One region of the Rhizobium sp. AB2/73 genome, then DNA from elsewhere that is predicted to be linked to it. Evidence: predicted binding sites of a transcription regulator. Region 1 holds the regulator's gene; each other region holds the start of a gene.
The links. Region 1 encodes PhoB, which activates phosphate uptake and scavenging genes when phosphate is short. Its sites were predicted from a motif close to TGTCATNNANCTGTCAT; they were not measured.

Region 1 (6,541 bases):
CGCGATGAACATCGGCGCCATCTTGTTGCGCCGCCGCTTCGAGCGGCGCTGGTAAGGGAGGGCGCATGAAATGAACATGATGACGGAAGCTGCCAGCGAAAAAGCCTTGGCCAAGAAGATGACGACGATCCCTTACAAGATGATCGGCCAGGACGTTTCTGTGTTCTACGGCGACAAGCGGGCGCTCTTCGACGTCAATCTGAAGATCCGCGCCAATACGGTCACGGCCCTGATCGGCCCTTCCGGCTGCGGCAAGTCCACCTTCCTGCGCTGCCTCAACCGCATGAACGATACGATCGAGACCTGCCGCGTCACCGGCAAGATCACGCTCGACGATCAGGATGTCTACGACGACAGCATCGACGTGGTGGAATTGCGCGCCCGCGTCGGCATGGTCTTCCAGAAGCCCAACCCGTTTCCGAAGTCGATCTACGAGAACGTCGCCTACGGCCCGCGCATCCATGGCCTGCATCGCTCAAAGGCCGATCTCGAGCATATCGTCGAAACCAGTCTGCAGAAGGCCGGTCTCTGGGGTGAGGTGAAGGATCGGCTCCACGATGCCGGCACGAGCCTTTCGGGCGGCCAGCAGCAGCGCCTCTGCATCGCGCGCGCCGTCGCGGTCAGCCCGGAGGTGATCCTGATGGACGAGCCGTGCTCGGCGCTCGATCCGATCGCAACCGCCAAGGTCGAGGATCTCATCCACGAGCTTCGGGAGAATTTCACCATCGTCATCGTGACGCATTCCATGCAGCAGGCCGCCCGCGTCTCGCAGCGTACCGCAATGTTCCATCTCGGCCACCTGGTCGAGGAGAACGACACCGATAAGATGTTCACCAACCCCGACGATTTCCGCACGCAGGATTACATCATGGGCCGTTTTGGTTGATGATGGCAGGCGCGCGGCTCCTTTCACACAGTTCACCTTGAGGATAGAAAAATGGTCTCCACTCACATTCTCTCAGCCTATGACGAAGACCTGAAGTTCCTGACGCGCCGCATTGCCGAAATGGGCGGCCTGGCCGAGCAGATGGTTAGCGACAGCGTACGCGCGCTAGTCAACAGCGACGCGGCCCTGGCCCAGAAGGTCATCTCCGACGACGTCGTTCTTGACCATGCCGAGCGCGAAGTTGGCGACAAGGCGATCGTCACCATCGCTCGCCGCCAGCCGATGGCAGCGGACCTGCGCGAAATCATGGGCTCGATCCGCATCGCCTCCGATCTGGAGCGCGTCGGCGACCTCGGCAAGAACACCGCAAAGCGCGTTATCGCCGTGCAGGGCACCGGCGTTCCCCGCCGTCTCGCCCGCGGCATCGAGCATCTCTCCGAACTGGCGCTAAGCCAGCTCAAGGAAGTTCTCGATGTCTACGCGACCCGCTCGCCCGATAAGGCCGTGTCGATCCGTGAACGTGACGAGGAAATCGACGCCATGTACACCTCGCTCTTCCGCGAGATGCTCACTTACATGATGGAAGATCCGCGCAACATCACCACCTGCACGCATCTTCTCTTCTGCGCCAAGAACATCGAGCGCATCGGCGACCATGCCACCAATATCGCCGAGACGATCTATTACATGGCGACCGGTGCTCAGCCGGAAGGCGAGCGCCCGAAGGACGATACCGCCAACACCGTCGGCGCAGTGACGGAATAATCTGGAAGCGAAGAAAGGAGACCATAGGCGCATGGTTCCGAGAGTTGCTGTTGTAGAAGACGAGGAAGCGCTCAGCGTTCTGCTGCGCTACAATCTTGAGGCCGAAGGCTTCGAGGTCGACACGATCCTCAGAGGCGATGAGGCCGAGCTGCGTCTCCAGGAGCGCATTCCCGATCTCCTGATCCTCGACTGGATGCTCCCCGGCGTGTCCGGCATCGAGCTCTGCCGCCGGCTGCGTATGCGGCCGGAGACGGAGCGCTTGCCGATCATCATGCTGACGGCCCGCGGCGAGGAAAGCGAGCGCGTGCGCGGGCTTTCGACCGGCGCGGACGATTACGTCGTCAAGCCGTTCTCGACGCCGGAGCTGATGGCCCGCGTCAAGGCGATGCTGCGGCGCGCCCGTCCGGAGGTTCTCTCCACGGTGCTGCGTTGCGGCGATATCGAGCTGGACCGCGAAACCCATCGCGTCCATCGCAAGAGCCGTGAAGTGCGGTTGGGGCCGACGGAATTCCGCCTGCTGGAGTTCCTGATGTCCTCGCCAGGCCGCGTCTTCTCGCGTTCGCAGCTGCTCGATGGCGTATGGGGGCACGATATCTACGTCGATGAACGCACTGTCGACGTCCATGTCGGCCGTCTGCGCAAGGCGCTCAATTTCTCCAATATGCAGGATGTCATCCGTACCGTTCGCGGCGCGGGCTATTCCATGGAAGCCTGAGCGGCTTGCCGCTCGGGTGTTACCATTACAGCGCCACGCGTCTTTCAAGACGCGTTAAGGTCGCTGTAACATCTTAAAATGCTGCATAATTTTCCCTTAAATCGATTCCGATTTAAGAAATTATGCAGGAGCGGCGGAAATAGAAAAACGGGCCTCGAGGGGCCCGTTTCTCTTTGTCTTGCTGGAATTTTCAGCCGTTGTTGCGACGGCGGTCATGCACCGGCTGGTAGGCCATGCGCTGATGATAGGTGCAGTAGGGCGACGAATCCGGGCTGTCATTGCCGCAGAAGTGGAAGTCGTCCTTCAGCGGGTCCCCGACCGGCCATTTGCAGGTGCGTTCCGTCAGCTCCGTCAGGCCGAGGCGGCGGGAGATCGGAACGACGACGTTCGATGCCGGGCGATACTGAATTTCATTGACGGAATCGATCTCGATCTCTTCCTTCAGCATGGTTGCGCCCTGCTGGCGGGCGACCACGGTGCGGGTAGCGACGCGCGAGCCGTAGGTCGTTGCGCGAGGAGCCGCGGCACTGCGCTTTGGCGTACGCGCCGCAGTTGCCGTGCCGCCTGCCTTCGCTCGGCCAGGAAGGTTCAGGCGGTGCACCTTGCCGATGACGGCATTACGGCTCACGCCACCGAGCTGCGCAGCAATCTGGCTGGCGCTCAATCCTTCGGACCATAGCTTTTTCAGCTTCTCGACGCGTTCGTCTGTCCAATTCATGCCCTGTCTCCGCTGTCGCGTTTCCGATGGCAGAATCCCTCACCATTGCCTCGCATGGGAACGAGGCGCGAAACGCTCTAAAATTGTGGTGACTAGTTCCGCCGCATGCAGTCTAGCAATTGCTTTTTAACCTAGTGTGAGGCTGACTCCGTGACAAGAGTCGCGAGAATCTTGAGGAATCGATTTCGAGGTTTTCCCCAACTTGCTGCCCAGGCGTGGCATTTCTGCAATAGGCGCCGCCGAACCTATCTCTTTTGCCCGCAAGCGCTATCTCGCACCTGCCAAAATGCCAGTTTTGTTGACATCGCGGTGCAAAACATCAATAGTGCCCGGGCCGCCGCAAGGCGGCATTTTTGATTTTTTCGGACCCGTTTCATCAAATGGAAGCGATCGGTCCTTAAAGTTGTGATCGAGGAGATATGGCCATGGCCGAGACCACGCCGCTTTATGACACCTACATGCGCGCTCCCCTGCGGTTCGAGCGAGGTGAAGGCGTCTGGCTGGTGACCGAAAGTGGTGAACGCTATCTCGATTTCGCCGCCGGCGTCGCGGTCAACTCGCTCGGTCACGCCCATCCTCATCTTGTCGCCGAGCTGAAGGCACAGGCCGACAAGGTCTGGCATCTCTCCAATCTTTATGAGGTGCCCGGTCAGGAGAAGCTGTCGAAGCGGCTGACGGAGGCGACCTTCGCCGACAAGGTATTCTTCACCAATTCGGGCGCCGAGGCGCTGGAATGCGCCATCAAGACGGCGCGGCGTTATCAATTCGCCAAGGGGCATCCCGAGAAGTTCCACATCATCACCTTCGAGGGCGCCTTCCACGGCCGCACCATCGCGACCATCGCCGCCGGCGGCCAGGAGAAGTATATCGAGGGCTTCGGGCCTAAGGCACCGGGTTTTGACCAAGTGCAGTTCGGTGATCTCGATGCCGTGCGTGCCGCCATCACGGATGCGACGGCCGGAATCCTGATCGAGCCGGTCCAGGGCGAGGGCGGCATCCGTCCGGCCACCAACGAATTCCTGCGCGGGCTGCGTGAGATCTGCGACGAACACGGCCTGCTGCTGATCCTCGACGAAGTACAGTGTGGCGTCGGTCGCACTGGCAAGCTTTTCGCCTATGAATGGGCCGGCATCAAGCCTGATATCATGGCTGTCGCCAAGGGCATCGGCGGCGGTTTCCCGCTCGGTGCATGCCTTGCGACCGCGGAAGCCGCCTCAGGCATGAAGGCGGGTACGCACGGCTCGACCTATGGCGGCAATCCGCTTGCCATGGCGGTCGGAAATGCCGTTCTCGATATCGTGCTTGCCGAAGGCTTCCTGCAGCATGTGCGCGATGTCTCGCTGGTCTTCCGCCAGGGGCTCGCCTCGCTCAAGGATCGTTTTCCTGACATCATCGAGGACGTTCGCGGTGAAGGTCTGATGCTCGGCATCAAGGCGGCGATTCCGCAGGCGGAGCTGCTGCAGGCGATCCGCGCCGAGCATTTGCTTGGCGTGCCGGCCGGCGACAACGTCATCCGCCTGCTGCCGCCACTGGTCGTCACCGCCGAAGAAGCACGCGAAGGTCTTGCCCGCCTGGAGCGTGCCGCCGAGCGTGCGCGCGCAGCTCGCACCAAGAAATCGGCTTGAGTTCAACGCCCGCTGACGGGGCGATTACTGCGCCGCGCGTCGAGGCGACGTGCAAAGGACGCGGTAACATTTAGGAATCGCATAAGCTTTCCATAAATCGATGCCGATTTAAGGGCTTATGCGCGCCCCACGCGGGCGTTATTGTTTTTTCTGGAGCACAGGTAAGGACATGGCTTCTCCGAAACACTTTCTCGACCTCTCTGCCGTTCCGGCTGCCGATCTGCGCAACATCATCGATGACGCGATCGTGCGAAAGAGCGCGCAGAAGGCCGGCACTGCCGACAAGCCGCTCGCCGGCAAGATGCTGGCGATGATCTTCGAGAAGCCGTCCACCCGAACCCGCGTTTCCTTCGATGTCGGCATGCGACAGCTGGGCGGCGAGACGCTGTTCCTCTCCGGCACCGAAATGCAGCTTGGCCGCGCCGAAACAATCGGCGATACGGCCAAGGTGCTGTCGCGCTACGTCGACGCCATCATGATCCGCACGACCGATCATTCGCGTTTGCTGGAGCTGGCCGAACATGCGACGGTTCCGGTCATCAATGCGCTGACCGACGATACGCATCCCTGCCAGATCATGGCGGATATCATGACCTTCGAGGAGCATCGAGGCCCCATCAAGGGCAAGACGCTCGCCTGGACGGGCGACGGCAACAACGTGCTGCATTCGCTGATCGAAGGGGCCGCGCGCTTCGGCTATCGCATGAATATGGCGGTGCCCCTTGGTTCTGAGCCGAAGGATCACTATCTGAACTGGGCCCGCAACGAGGGCGCCGAAATCATGCTCTCGCATGATGCTGACCGTGCGGTCGCCGGCGCCGATTGCGTGGTAACCGATACCTGGGTTTCCATGAATCAGGAGCACCGGGCACGCGGTCACAACGTCTTCCAGCCCTATCAGGTCAACAAGGCTTTGATGGCACAGGCCGGCAAAGACGCTTTGTTCATGCATTGCCTGCCCGCCCATCGCGGGGAGGAGGTGACGGACGAGGTGATCGATGGCCCGCAATCCGTTGTCTTCGATGAGGCGGAAAACCGCCTTCATGCGCAAAAGTCGATTCTTGCTTGGTGCCTGGGCGCGATCTGAAGATATTAAACCGCGTCTCAAGGACGCGGGCGCAGTAGGAGTAAAGCAATGGCCGAAAATGCCGCAACGCTGGGTCAGTTTGATTTCGCCGGTGACGATCATGTGGTTCCCTTCCAGGTGGAAGGTCTGGACGTGCGCGGCCGTGCCGTACAGCTCGGTCCGCTGCTGGACGCGATCCTTGCCCGGCATGATTATCCGACGCCGGTTGCACGTCTTCTGGCCGAGGCCATCGTCCTGACCGTCCTGCTCGGCACGTCGTTGAAATTCGAAGGCAAGTTCACCGTGCAGACCAAGGGCGACGGTCCCGTAGACCTTCTGGTTGCCGATTTCACGACGCCGGAAAATGTTCGCGCCTATGCCCGTTTCGACGAAGAAGCGCTGGCAAAGGCAGTCGCCGAAGGCCGGACCGAGCCGGAGCAGCTGCTCGGCAAGGGCGTGCTCGCCTTCACCATCGATCAGGGACGTTTCAGCCAGCCCTATCAGGGCATTGTCGCGCTTGACGGCGCGTCGCTCGAGGAGATTGCCGGCACCTATTTCCGCCAGTCTGAACAGATCCCGACGCGCGTGCGTCTGGGAGCTGCAGAACTTTTCGACCGTGATGAGAACGGCAAGCCGCGTCACCGCTGGCGTGCCGGTGGCCTGATCGCGCAATTCCTGCCCGAAGCGCCCGAGCGTATGCGTCAGCCGGACCTGCATGGCGGTGACGGCGATACCGGTGTGCGCGATCATGTCGAGGACGATGCCT
Region 2 (6,541 bases), on a different replicon from region 1:
TTACTATAGTCATTCGAATGAATTGTCTATGGCGTTTTGCCTTGCTCGAAGAGATTCTCGAAGTGCAGCGAATTCCCTAGGCGCTGCGCCGGCGCAGCCATTCCGCCGTTATGCGGCTTGCTTCCCGTGCGGCGGCCGCCGGTGCCTGCCCCTGCAGCAAGGCGAACAGGAAAGAGCCGGCGAACCGGTCGCCGGCACCAATGGTGTCGGTTGTGTCGACCTTTGCGGCCGGTTCGACTTCTACCGCCTGCAAGCCATCAAACAGCGTAATCGGGCGCGTGCCGTCGGTGAGCACGAGCATCTTCAGGCGTGAACCGGCGATTTGGCCGGCCCTCTGCCAGGCGAGATTGAGATCATCCGGAACATCGTCGCGCGAGGAGATGACATAGTCTGCCGGTCGCGGCGTTGCCGGCCGCAGCGGAAATTGCGAGAGGACGAGCGGCTGCGCGCCGATCTGTTCGACGAGGCTTTCGTCGAGCGCGAGCGCGTTGATATAGACGCCAGCACCCGACAGTTTGCCGGCGGCCGTTAGCGGCTGAGATCGCCCGGTCGGTGCGAGGATCGTCCGCTCTCCACTCGGCTCAAGGAAAATTTCCAGCGGTGCCGTCTTTCCGGGCGCCATCATGATGTAGTCGGTATGGAAGCCGGCCGAGGAAAGGGATCGCAATGCGGTTTGCCCTTGTTCGTCCTGCATCAGCCTCGAAACGATGGCGACGTCCGCACCCAATTCCAGCAATTGCAGGCCGGTATAGAAGGCGCCGCCGCCGAGGCGGGTCGTGCGGGACGAAAATTGTATGCGTCCGCCCGGAACCAGCGGTGCATCCAGCTGCCATATGCGATCGTGGTTTACCGATCCGATTACGATTACTCGGGGCATGCATCCGCCTATCTGTCATCAATGCCTGGTGCCAGCGCATCGACGATGAAACGCTGCGCCAGCAGGAAGATCAAGAGAACGGGAACGATCGACAACAGGCTTGTTGCCATCAGTGGTCCCCAGGCCCGCTCGGCGCCCTCCAAATCGGCGAATGCGGCAATGCCCGTCGTCAGCGTCTTCTTGAAGGCATCATCGAGTACGAGCTGACCCCAGAGATAGATGTTCCAGGCCCCCATGAAGGAAATCACCGAAAGGGCGGATATTGCCGGAATGACATTTGGGATGCCGATCTCGATGAATTGCCGCCACAATCCGCTTCCATCCATGCGTGCCGCCTCGAATATCGAAGCGGGAAGCGACCGGAAAGCCTGCCGCATGTAGAAGACATAGAAGCCGATATAGGGGATCGATGGGATGATCATCGCGCCATAGGTGTTGAAGGCCTGGAGCTTCACCACGGCGATATAGGTCGGAATGATCGCCAGCACGTTTGGAAAGGACATGGTGGCGATAACGAACCAGAACAGCGGCTGCCTCCCCTTGAATTCGAGTCGCCCGAAGGCAAAGCCGGCAGGCACGGAGAGAGCGAGTTTTCCGGCGGTGATCAGGGTGGCGGTCAGCATGGAATTCCAAAGCCACATCCAGATCGGATGACGGCTTGCGGCGATGGCGAAATTCGAAAGCGTCGGATTTTCCGGCCAGAAACGCATGGCTCTCGCCATGATCATGTCGTTTGGCGTGAAGGCCGCCGTCACCATCCAGACGAGCGGAAACACGGTGACGATGCAGATTGCCATGAGCACGACATGGAGCAGCAATCTGTGAAGCTTGTGACCGATATCGCTCATCTGTAGTGCACCCGCTTCTCGCTGACGCGGAACTGCAGCCAGGTGATGGCGAGCACGAGAATGATGATGATGACGGCAACGGCGCTTGCCGGCCCGAACTGGAAGAACAACAGACCCTGCTGCCACAGGAAATAGAGAAGGCTCGAGCTTCTGCCCGCCGGTCCGCCATGGGTCAGCACATCGATGACGCCGACAATGTCGTCAAGCACATGGAAGAAGGTCGTGACGCTGATGAAAAAGGCCGTCGGCGTCATCAGCGGCAGGCTTATGTCGAAGAAATGCCGCGTCGAACCTGCACCGTCGAGCTCAGACGCCTCACGCAGCTGATGCGGCAGGTTCGCGAGCGCTGCCAGCCACAAAAGCATGTTGAGGCCGAAGGTCTTCCAGAAGGTGACGAGGCTGACACAGAGGAGCGCAAGGTTCGGATCCGTATGCCAGCGCGACGGCGGAAAGCCGAAATGGCCGAGCACCTCGTTGAAGAGACCGTTGACCGGATTGAAAAGCCAGGACCAGGCAACGCCTGCCACTGAATAGGCGACGATCGTCGGCAGGAATAGGCTGCCGCGATAAAGCCCTTGCAGCGGATTCTTGCGCACCGAATGCAGCATGACCGCAAAGATCAGTGGGATGACGATCTCGGCCGGGATGAGGACGACGCAGTAAAACAGCGTATTCCACGCCGCCATGCGGAAATCTGGATTGTCGAAAATGGACGCGTAGTTATCGACGCCAACAAAGCGGACGTCTGCCGACAGCAGATTCCAGTCGACCACAGATAACAACATCGACGCTATCAGCGGGCCATAGAGGAATATCGCCACGGAAAAAACGGCTGGCCCCACGAAGAGGTAGGGGGCCAGCGATCGAAGACGAAATGGCATGATGCGAACCTATGCCGAAATCAGCCCAGCAAGCTCGTCATGAGCGCCCTTGATACCGTCGGCAACCGTCGTTTCCTTGAGCAGCATGCGCGAGACCCACTTGCGCCACACGGCCTGACCTTCGAGGCCGCGCTTGCCGGGCCAGATCGTCTCTGTGGTCAGGCCATCGCCGAGCTGAGCCGCCGCCGGCTTCATGAACTCGTTGATGAGCGGAATGTCGTGCGTCGACGTGTTGAGGTAGCCGGTCTGAGACCAAAGCGTCTGGCCTTCCTTCGATGCGCAGAATTCGAGGAAGGTTAGAGCGGCCTCCGCCTGTTCCTTGTTGCGCGTGTAAACGGCAAGGAAATTGCCGCCGCTGTTCATCTTGCGCTGATGTCCCGGAAGCCCCGGGAATTTGGTCGTGACAGCCTTTGCCGCACCGAAGGGGAAGGTGACGGCGGCGGTCGAGCTGGTCGTGCAAATCGCAAGTGCGCCGGACTGGAACGCAGCCGTCTGCTCCTTGTCGCTGACGGGAAGCCAAAGGCCTTCGTGGGCCGGGGCGCAATATTCGGTCATGCCGGCGATGGTTTCCGGGCTGTTCAGGGCCAACTTGCCATCGGGATCGATGATGAAGCCGCCGGCATTCTGGATGAAGGACTGGCTCGTCCATTCGTTGTTGGAGAGGGAGATCGGCGAGCGATAGGTCGGATGCTTGCCTTTCAGGGCCGCATCGAGCTTGCGGGCGCTTTCGTAGAGCCACTTGGTATCAGGCGTTTCCGGCAGATTGGGATCGAGGCCGGCAGCCTTCCACATGTCGCTGTTGATATAGGTGATCGGCGTCGACATCGCCCAAGGAAGACCGATGACGGCGCCGTCGATGGTGACCAGCGGCAGGACCGACGGGCGGAAATTGGCGAGGATTGCCTCTGCCTTTGCGGAATTGATCTCGCGAAGGTCGCGGGCGCCGAGCGTGCGCTTGGCGAAATAGCCGAACTTCCAGCCGGTGATCATCATGGCCGGCGGACGGCCAGCGGCGACGCTCGCGACCGCCTTGGCGGTCACGGCCTCATAGTCGCCGTCAAAACGGTTGGTAACGGTTATGCCGAGCTGCTTGGCATTGAAAGCGTCGACAACCTTCTGGAACGGCTTGTCGGAGCCCCAGGTGCTCGAAATCTCGATAGCCGCGTCGGCGGACCGGGCCTTGCCGGTCAAAGCGATCGATGTGCTGATGACTGCGGTCGTGCCCGCGATAAATTGACGACGATTAAGTCCTACCATCTTATCCTCAATATCCGAATGATTAATCAAACATTCGGATATTTACCTACCGACGGCGAGTGACATCCATATGAAGGGAAGCGTGGCTAAGCGCTAAAGCTCGAGGGTAAAATTGACTTTGGCTGCTGTTTGTTGGATTTCCGATATCGGGCACAGATTGAAAATCGATGCTGTAGCCGATATATGACATTCGAATGACATGGTTGAATTCGGAAGGCAGGCATGGAGAAGAAATTGCTGCACGGGCAATGGCAACAGGTGGAAAGCGATATTGCGGAGGATATCCTGACCGGTCGCCTGTCACCAAAGGCGCAGCTTCCGACGGAGTCCGACCTGATGGAACGTTTCGGCGTCGGACGGCACACCATACGGCGCGCCATTTCCCGTCTCGAAAGCCGGGGGCTCGTGTTGGTCGAGCAGGGGCGCGGAACCTTCGTCAGGGATAGTCGCCTCGATTATCGCCTGTCCGAACGCACGCGCTTTTCCCAGAACCTGCTCGATCAAGGCAGGGAACCGCTCGGCCAGGCCATTCATGAGGAGGTTGTCCCCGCTTCGGAATTGATCGCAGAGGCTTTGCGGCTTCCACTTGGTGAGCCGGTTTATCATATTGTCCGCCGCGGCTTTGCCGACGAGGAGCCGATCAACTATTCGCATGCTTACTATCCGGTGCGCCGTTTTCCAGGTTTCGACGAGGCGCGGCGCAGCGGGCGAAGCGTCACCGTCATTCTGGCCGAATACGGCATCCCCGACTATATCCGCCTGCGCACGGATATCGTCGTCCGTCTGCCGACAAGCGAGGAGGCAAAGCAACTCTGCCAGTCCATGTCTCAGCCGGTGGCTGTGTCGAGAAAGGTGGACGTCGATCTCAAGGGCACCCCGATTTCCTATTCGGAATCCGTCTGGCCGGGCGAGCGCGTGCAATTCTCCATCGACAACACCAGCCAGCTTCTGGACGTGCTTGCGCGCGGTGACGCGGGCTGAATAGACCGGTTCCGCGCGATTGGATCTCTTCAAAGCCTGAATGACGCGTCTGCTGCGATATGCTAGTATCGTGCTTTATCAGGCGCGCAGCGGGTGATGCGATGTTGGAGGCAGACAAGCTATTCGCTGGCTCGATTCCGGAAAATTACGACCACCACATGGTGCCGTTGATTTTCGAGCCTTACGCGGCTGATATAGCCCAGCGAGCAGCGTCCTTGCGGCCCGACGCAGTATTGGAAATCGCTGCAGGCACCGGCGTTGTCACCCGCGCATTGGCGCCGAAATTATCTCCCGGCGCAAACTACGTCGTCACCGACCTCAACCAGCCGATGCTCGATTACGCCGCTTCGCGGCAGGCTCCCGACAGCCGCATCACATGGCAGCAGGCGGATGCCCAGTCGTTGCCCTTCGAAAATGCATCCTTCGATCTCGTCTTTTGCCAGTTCGGCGCCATGTTTTTTCCGGACCGTATCTCGGCCTATCGCGAGGCAAAGCGCGTTCTGAAGCCCGGTGGACATTTCCTCTTCAACGTCTGGGACCGCATCGAAGAGAACATATTCGCGGATGATGTCACGAACGCGCTTGCCCGGATTTTTCCCAACGATCCGCCACGCTTTCTAGCGCGCACTCCGCATGGCTATCACGATGTGGATCGGATTCGCGGCGATCTCGAGAAGGCTGGTTTCTCCGAAATTGTGATTGAAACGAGGGCCGAGCAAAGCCGGGCATCTTCGCCGCGTCTTCCGGCCGTCGCTTATTGTCAGGGAACTCTGCTTCGTAACGAAATCGAAGCCAGAGAAGCGGAGAGGCTGCAGGCTGCGACCGACTATGTCGCCGCCGCAATCGAAGCCCGACACGGTAGCAGCGAAGTTGCTGCTAAAATTCAGGCACATATCATCCTGGCGACGGCTTATCCTGCCTAATGTCTGAAATATTAACTGAAGAATAACTATAATCTAAAGCAGGGTTGCCGATTTATGCATGCGGCTACGAGTCGTTATATGGTCGTGGATACCAAATGGAGATCCAGGGCAACATTCGCTGAGCTTTCCGGTGAGGTTTCATAAAGAAATACCTGAGGGACAAGATGCGGGCGGCAACGCCGGCAAATCCGCTCATATGCTCTTGAACCTTCAGGTGCTGCGCGCGCTCGCAGCCTTTTCCGTGGTCATCGCCCATGCTCTGCACGAAACAGAGATCCTTGCAGCAGCGACGGGACGTGCAGCGGTCGATGGCTCTGCCTGGAATCTCGGTTTCGGCGTCGACATCTTCTTCGTTCTTTCCGGCTTCATCATGATGCATACGGCTGCCGCCGAATTCGGCAAAAGTGGTGCTTCATTGCGCTTCTTCCTGCGGCGCTGCGCCCGCGTCGTCCCGCTTTACTGGCTGCTGACGAGTTCCCTGCTGCTCGGCGCGTTGGTGGCGCCCTCGCTGCTGGCCGTTCCCATCGGTTCCCTGCCCCATATCCTGGCGTCCTATTTCTTCATTCCGTCGGGGCGCGGCGTGGATGAGATCAGGCCGGTGCTCGCACTCGGTTGGACACTGAACTACGAAATGCTGTTTTACGTCTTCTTCGCGGCGGCACTCCTGCTGCCGATACGGTCGGGCGTCGTCTGGCTTTCGGTTCTCATGGTAGGAATGGCGCTTGTCGGAAAGCTCATCCATCCCCACCATGTCCAGATAGCGTTCTGGACGAG
Region 3 (6,541 bases), on a different replicon from region 1:
GATGAGAAGAGAGAGCCGACGGGAATTGGGCATTCCGTGGACAAGAAACTTCGAAAGCGGTTTCTGCAGCAGTTCGTCATGCGGCGGCGGCAACCCGCGCGTAGTCACGAATGCCGCGATAAAGCGCCACCAACGAATGGTCAGAAGCGGGTGTGCAGCAAAGCGGCACCAGAAGAGAAAAGCACGCTTCCAGCGCACGCGCAGGCCGAAGGTTAATATTCTCCAGATGACGATGTATCGCGATATAGGCGGTCGGGAAGCCGTTGGCGGCAACGTAGGACAAGGGGAAATCTTGGACAGGAGGCGCTCCGGCGCCGCAGCAACTGATGTCTTTTGATTCATGCGAAAGTCCGGCGGATTTGGTTTCGCCGAACCATCTGCGTTGGGATTGTCAAGGCAGCGTCAAGACAAGATCAGCCTTTCATGAGCCATGCCACGAAGGGTTCCGAACCTAAGCGATCTGGTGCGCTCCCCGGGGAAATCACGAAAGACATCAGCTTTGCGGCCTCCTCCCATTTGCATTGCGAATGATCCGACCGCGCCGATCGAGCGCCGACGCGGCCCGGCTTGATATCAACCCAGGAAAGCGCGGATTTCGACTGCGATCTCGGCCGCGTGGGTTTCTAGAGCAAAATGGCCGGTATCAAAGAATTTGACCACCGCGTCTGGAATGTCCCGGCGATAGGCCTCAGCACCTGGCGGCAAGAAGAAGGGATCGTGCCTGCCCCAGACCGCAAGCAGACGCGGCTTATAGGTTCTGAAATAATTCTGGAAGGTCGGATAGAGCGCGACGTTGCTCTTGTAATCGCCGAAAAGATCGAGCTGCACCTTCTCCGAACCAGGTCGGGCGAGATAGAAACTATCGAGCGAATAGCCGTCGGGAGAGACCTTCGAGGGGTCCGGGACACCGTGCGTGTATTGCCACGCCGTCGCGTCCGGCTGAAGGAATGCCTTCAGTGCATTACGATTTTCCTCGGAGGCTTCGCGCCAATAGGCTTGGATCGGATTCCAACCTTCGCTCAAGCCCTCTTCATAGGCATTGCCGTTCTGGGAGATGATCGCCGTGATCCGTTCCGGATGCTTCAACGCCAGTCGGAAGCCGGTCGGCGCACCATAATCGAAGACATAGACGGCATAACGGTCGAAGCCAACGACTTCCGTGAAACGGTCGATCGTCTCGGCGATGCTGTCGAATGTGTTGCTGTCCTTCGGGGCGTCGGATTGCCCGAAGCCGGGTAGATCTGGGGCAATGATGTGGTAGCGATCCGCCAGAAGCGGGATGAGATCGCGGAACATGTGGCTGGAAGTCGGGAAGCCATGCAGCAGCAGAAGCTTGTCCGCGCCGGCCGAGCCTGCTTCACGGTAGAAAACCTTCACACCTTCGATATTGACGCTGCGATAGCTGATATCAGTCATGTTAAGCTCCTTTCATAACCTATCAACATTTATTTCCTAGGTTACATTTTCAGAATTCAAATGGTGCCTAAAACACACCTGCGTTGACACCGGCACCGGCGAAGGTGCCATCATCCGTGCGGAAAACTCAATCCTCTGTAGCGGCGTCGGCCTTTTCCCGCCAATGGAAACAAATAACCTCTTTAATGACACCGATATGGTTACTCTTCGCGTATGTAACTTGTCAAGAGGCTTTGGAACGGTTATATAGTCGCTATGTTTTCGAGCGGCCTTTCAGCCCCCTGTCGGCCGGAATAAGGAGCAGTCGATGGACAGCCATTCACCCGCCATCTTCGTTGGCGACACGCCGGGACTGGATTTCCTCAATTCGGTCGCAACGCCGGTGGATGTGCCGATCGACTGGATTGACGATGGAGAGGGTCTGCTGCGCTGGCTGGAACAGGCAGGCCTAGTGCCGCGGGAAACGCTTGCCGCCATGCGCAAGCAGGCGCTGCCGGGCGAACTCGACAAAGTCGCCGACCAGGCAAGAAGCCTGCGTGAGTGGTTCAGAACTTTCGTAAACTCCCACAGGGGAAAGCCGCTGGCATCAGAGGCCTTGAACGATCTGGAACCGCTGAACCGTCTGTTGGAACGCGATGAAGGTTTTAGCCGGATTGTCACAAGAAAGCCGGGCGAAGATCGCGAACTCTGCCTTCAGCCGATGCGGAAATGGCGCTCACCGGAATCGCTGCTATTACCGATCGGCGAAGCGCTGGGACGTTTCGTCTGCACGGAAGATTTTTCCGATGTGAAGGCCTGCGAAGGCCACGCATGCACCTTGATGTTCGTTGACCATACGCGCGGGCGCCGCAGACGCTGGTGCAGCATGGCGATGTGCGGCAATCGCTCCAAGCAGGCAGCCCATCGACACCGGCTCAAGCAGAGCTGACGCCAGTCCCGCAAAAGACAGGCGTTTTGCTGGAAGCATGAATTACAGCTGGAGCTAAGCGGGCTCGCTACTGCCCGATATCTCTAGAGTCGGGCCAAGAACACCATTGACTCAGGCCGGATCTTCCCTGTGAAGATCGTGGATGGCGACCGCGTCGTCCGTGAAGGGCGGCAACAGCCAATCGGTGTGGCGTAGCGTCCGCTTGGTATCCTCAAGGCCCATATCCCAATGCTCGCGCATCGACGTGCCGGAAAACTCATAGTCCTTGGCGTGGCCTTCGTAGTTCTTGTGCTGATAGATCAGGTGCACGATATTGACGACGCCGGCATCGGAATAATCGGCAATCAGCTCTTCCTCTTCCGCGGTCAGCTGATCTTTCGGAACACGCTTTAACGCGCTCAGAAGCTTCATCTTCAGCCCGTGAATGCGCTTGAAATTGTCGGTGTTCTGCCGTGTGCGGCTCGAATACATGATGTCCTTATGGCGTGAAAGGACATCCGGCATGCTGCGCGGCAGGACGCCGCGGGCACTGAAGAGATCCACCTGGAAGACCAGAGAGCTGCGGTCCTCTTCCTGATCGAGCAGATATTGCAGCGGCGTGTTGGAGACGATGCCGCCGTCCCAGTAATACTCACCTTCGATGCGGATCGCCGGCAATGCGGGCGGCAGGGCGCCGCTCGCCATGATGTGCTCGGGGCCGATGCGGATATGGTCGGTGTCGAAATAGACGAAATTACCGGTGCGGACATTCACCGCGCCGACACTGAAACGCTTCTTGCCGTCATTCAGCACGTCGAAATCGATGAGCATCTCCAGCGTCTTCTTGAGCTCTGCCGAGTCATAGAAACTGGTGGCACCCTCGGCGCCCGGCAGTTCGAGCCAGGGATTGGGAAAGCGCGGCTTGAAGAAGCCGGGCTGCCCCATGGTCATCGTCATCCAGGAACTGGTGCGATTACGGATATCGCGGAAGAAATCGCCTTCCGGCGTATAGGCCCAGATCTTGCGGCCGGAAATGATCTGCCAGAACTGCTCCAGACGCTGCAACCGCCGGCCCGGCTCGTTGCCGGCGATGATCGCAGCATTGACCGCGCCGATCGAGACGCCGGAGAGCCAGGTCGGCTCGCATCCCGCTTCGGCAAGCGCCTGATAGACGCCGGCCTGATAGGCGCCGAGCGCACCGCCACCCTGGAAGACCAGGGCAACGCGATCATATTGCGCAGCTATTTCCGGAATGGTCGGCGCTACCGCCTTGATATTTCGTTCGAGCACGATCCGTCTCCAGTATGGTCTAACAATAAGGCTTCGGCTACCTGCGCTCGGCGAGATAGTCGTGAACGACTTCGCCTAGCCCGAGCGTCAGATCGGCGGTAAAATGAACAGCCGAAACCACTTCCAGCACGGGCAGTCGCGCGACGTCAGCCATGACATGCGGCCGAAGATCGAGGGCGGCCGGCGAAGTCCAGGCTTCCTTGATGGTAATATCGGTCAGATAGTAGCGCACCAGCTCGCAGATGCGCGGGGTCGCATCGACATGCGGCACAATCTTGATCAGGAAATTCGGCTCCGAGAGAGCTGATAGAAGCGGTCCCTGGTCGATCGGCTTGTGTTTGTAACCCATCGTCCCCGTAGCGCAGAGAACGCAGCCGTAATGCAGCGTGCCGACGATGACTTCGCCTTCGTTGACGATCTTCGGACTGGCAAGCTTCTTCGGAAAGCCCCAGATCTCGCGCCCGCCGGTGATCGGCGCATCGTCATCAAGATACATGGAGTGGACATAGCCGCCCTTTTGTCCGCGATAGGTCACCGGAATGACCTGTCCGGTCTCGGTGTAATCACCAAAGCCGGTGGAATCGGGCATGCGGATGAATTCATATTTCACCAGCGGCTCGTCGATTTCGAGCGGCGCCGGTACGACGGCTTCAAGGGCCTCGCGCGTGGTGCGATAGGTGATGATGATATATTCGCGATCGAAGAACCGATAAGGCCCTGGAGGATAGGAAGGATTGGTCAGCGGCATCGCATAGGCATGCTTCAGAATGTCTTCGACCTTCATCGTATTGTCCGTCGTTGGAGGAAATCGCCGGGCGTCGGAGCGAAAACTTGCATGGTTGCATGACAGTGAAGTGTCAGGGGACGAAAGCCCACGGCTCGGAGCAAATTGCGCTGTTATCAAAGCGACATATCCGGCTGGCAGTGTGCGCTCATATCGAGCATTTCCCTTGTCCAACCATCTCATAGCGATTGCGGGAGTAACATCATGGGTTCGTTGACTTCGAAGAATGCGCTGGTCACCGGTTCGACGAGCGGTATCGGGCTTGCGATCGCCCGCGCCTTTGCCGCCGAGGGCGCGAACGTGACGATCAACGGCCTCGGCGATGCCGATGCGATCGAAAAGGAACGCGCAGCCATCGAAGCTGATTTCGGCGTGCAGTGCCGCTACTCCGCTGCGAATATGATGAATGGTGAGGAAGTCACTGCCATGGTGCGTGAAGCCGAGGAAGCCTTCGGCAGCCTCGATATTCTCGTCAACAATGCCGGCATCCAGTTCGTTGCCCCGATCGAGGAATTTCCGGACGACAAGTGGGAAGCGATCATCCGCATCAACCTGCTTGCCGCCTTCTACGCCATCAAAGCTGCCATCCCCGGCATGAAGGCGCGCAAATGGGGCCGCATCATCAACACGTCTTCGGCACACGCGCTCGTCGCCTCACCTTTCAAATCAGCCTATGTTTCGGCCAAGCACGGCATTACCGGCCTCACCAAGACCATCGCTCTCGAAGCGGCGCAGAACGGCGTAACGGTCAACTCCATCGCGCCCGGCTATGTCTGGACGCCGCTCGTCGAAAAGCAGATCCCCGAGACCATGAAGGCGCGCAACATGACGGAGGAGCAGGTCAAGCACGACGTGCTGCTGGCCGCCCAGCCGACGAAGGAATTCGTAACCGTCGACGAAGTTGCCGCTATCGCGGTGTTCCTGTGCAGCGACGCCGCAAAGCAGATTACGGGCACGACGCTTTCCGTCGATGGCGGCTGGACCGCCGAATAACACCGAAGCCATAGCCGGCACATGCTTGAGCACCGTGCCGGCTCTCAGCAGCCCAGGGCTGCAGCAACGACATGAAAACAGAGCAGGAGGCGCACAATGACCGACGAAACCCAGGACCCGCTCAGCCGTATCAAGGATGAGATCGTCGACAGCTTCGACGAAGAGCTGGAGATGCAGCTCGAAGAGGACCGGCTGGACGAACTGGTCGCAGAAGGCCTTATCAGCGAAGGTGAGGCGACGCTCGACCGCCGCGTCTATTTCCGCGAACTTTTCCGGCTTCAGCACGAGCTCGTGCGCCTGCAGGACTGGGTCCAATACAAGAAGCTGAAGGTCGTCGTGCTGTTCGAAGGGCGCGATTCCGCGGGCAAGGGCGGCGCCATCAAGCGCGTCACGCAGCGCCTCAATCCGCGCGTCTGCCGCGTCGTCGCATTGCCGGCACCGACCGAGCGCGAACGGCATCAATGGTACTTCCAGCGCTATGCAGCGCACCTGCCGACCGCGGGCGAAATGGTGCTGTTCGACCGCAGCTGGTACAACCGCGCCGGCGTCGAGCGCGTCATGGGCTTCTGCTCGCCGGAGGAACTGGAGGAGTTCTTCCGGTCGGTTCCGGATTTCGAGCGCATGCTGGTTCGCTCCGGCATCATCCTCATCAAATACTGGTTCTCGATCACTGACGAGGAACAGGAATTCCGCTTCAACATGCGCATCCAGGATCCGCTGAAGCAGTGGAAACTTTCGCCGATGGACCTGCAGAGCCGCGTGCATTGGGAGGAATATACCAAGGCCAAGGAAGAGATGCTGGAGCGCACCCATATTCCGGAAGCGCCGTGGTGGGTCGTCCATGCCGTCGACAAGAAGAGGGCGCGACTCAACTGCATCGCCCATCTTCTGACTCAAATCCCCTACGAAAGCGTACCGAAGCCGGAAATCGTGCTGCCGGAACGCATGCGCAATGCGGACTATCACCGCACGCCGGTACCGCCGGAAATGTACGTGCCGGAAATTTACTGATCAGGACCGATGAGGGGCCTGCTTCCGGCGGGCCTCTCTGAAGGATTAGTTGAAAAAGGAAATCCCTGTCACTCGCCACCAGCACGCGAGGCCGGCTCAAGGTCAGGCTGAACGATAGGCCCATTCGGACATGGCGCCCA

Region 2: the regulator PhoB is predicted to act here: its motif matches at 4,047-4,063, upstream of phnF (phosphonate metabolism transcriptional regulator PhnF).
Region 3: the regulator PhoB is predicted to act here: its motif matches at 4,457-4,473, upstream of I8E17_RS19875 (acetoacetate decarboxylase).

Annotation. Positions count from the first base shown of each region.
Region 1 covers NZ_CP067071.1:128,346-134,886, forward strand. The annotation lists gene pstA (phosphate ABC transporter permease PstA) at 1-55, shown strand, start outside; gene pstB (phosphate ABC transporter ATP-binding protein PstB) at 71-886, shown strand; gene phoU (phosphate signaling complex protein PhoU) at 938-1,651, shown strand; gene phoB (phosphate regulon transcriptional regulator PhoB) at 1,683-2,366, shown strand; gene I8E17_RS00680 (GcrA family cell cycle regulator) at 2,557-3,084, opposite strand; gene I8E17_RS00685 (aspartate aminotransferase family protein) at 3,510-4,709, shown strand; gene argF (ornithine carbamoyltransferase) at 4,879-5,796, shown strand; gene I8E17_RS00695 (Hsp33 family molecular chaperone) at 5,845-6,541, shown strand, end outside.
Region 2 covers NZ_CP067072.1:1,168,444-1,174,984, reverse strand. The annotation lists gene I8E17_RS25120 (PfkB family carbohydrate kinase) at 77-877, opposite strand; gene I8E17_RS25115 (carbohydrate ABC transporter permease) at 886-1,725, opposite strand; gene I8E17_RS25110 (sugar ABC transporter permease) at 1,722-2,606, opposite strand; gene I8E17_RS25105 (extracellular solute-binding protein) at 2,616-3,863, opposite strand; gene phnF (phosphonate metabolism transcriptional regulator PhnF) at 4,086-4,844, shown strand; gene I8E17_RS25095 (class I SAM-dependent methyltransferase) at 4,946-5,767, shown strand; gene I8E17_RS25090 (acyltransferase) at 5,898-6,541, shown strand, end outside.
Region 3 covers NZ_CP067072.1:36,198-42,738, reverse strand. The annotation lists gene I8E17_RS19900 (DUF535 family protein) at 1-138, opposite strand, end outside; gene I8E17_RS19895 (hypothetical protein) at 77-283, opposite strand; gene I8E17_RS19890 (alpha/beta hydrolase) at 574-1,416, opposite strand; gene I8E17_RS19885 (ABATE domain-containing protein) at 1,724-2,344, shown strand; gene I8E17_RS19880 (patatin-like phospholipase family protein) at 2,456-3,613, opposite strand; gene I8E17_RS19875 (acetoacetate decarboxylase) at 3,651-4,397, opposite strand; gene I8E17_RS19870 (3-hydroxybutyrate dehydrogenase) at 4,602-5,390, shown strand; gene ppk2 (polyphosphate kinase 2) at 5,487-6,401, shown strand; gene I8E17_RS19860 (class I SAM-dependent methyltransferase) at 6,504-6,541, opposite strand, start outside.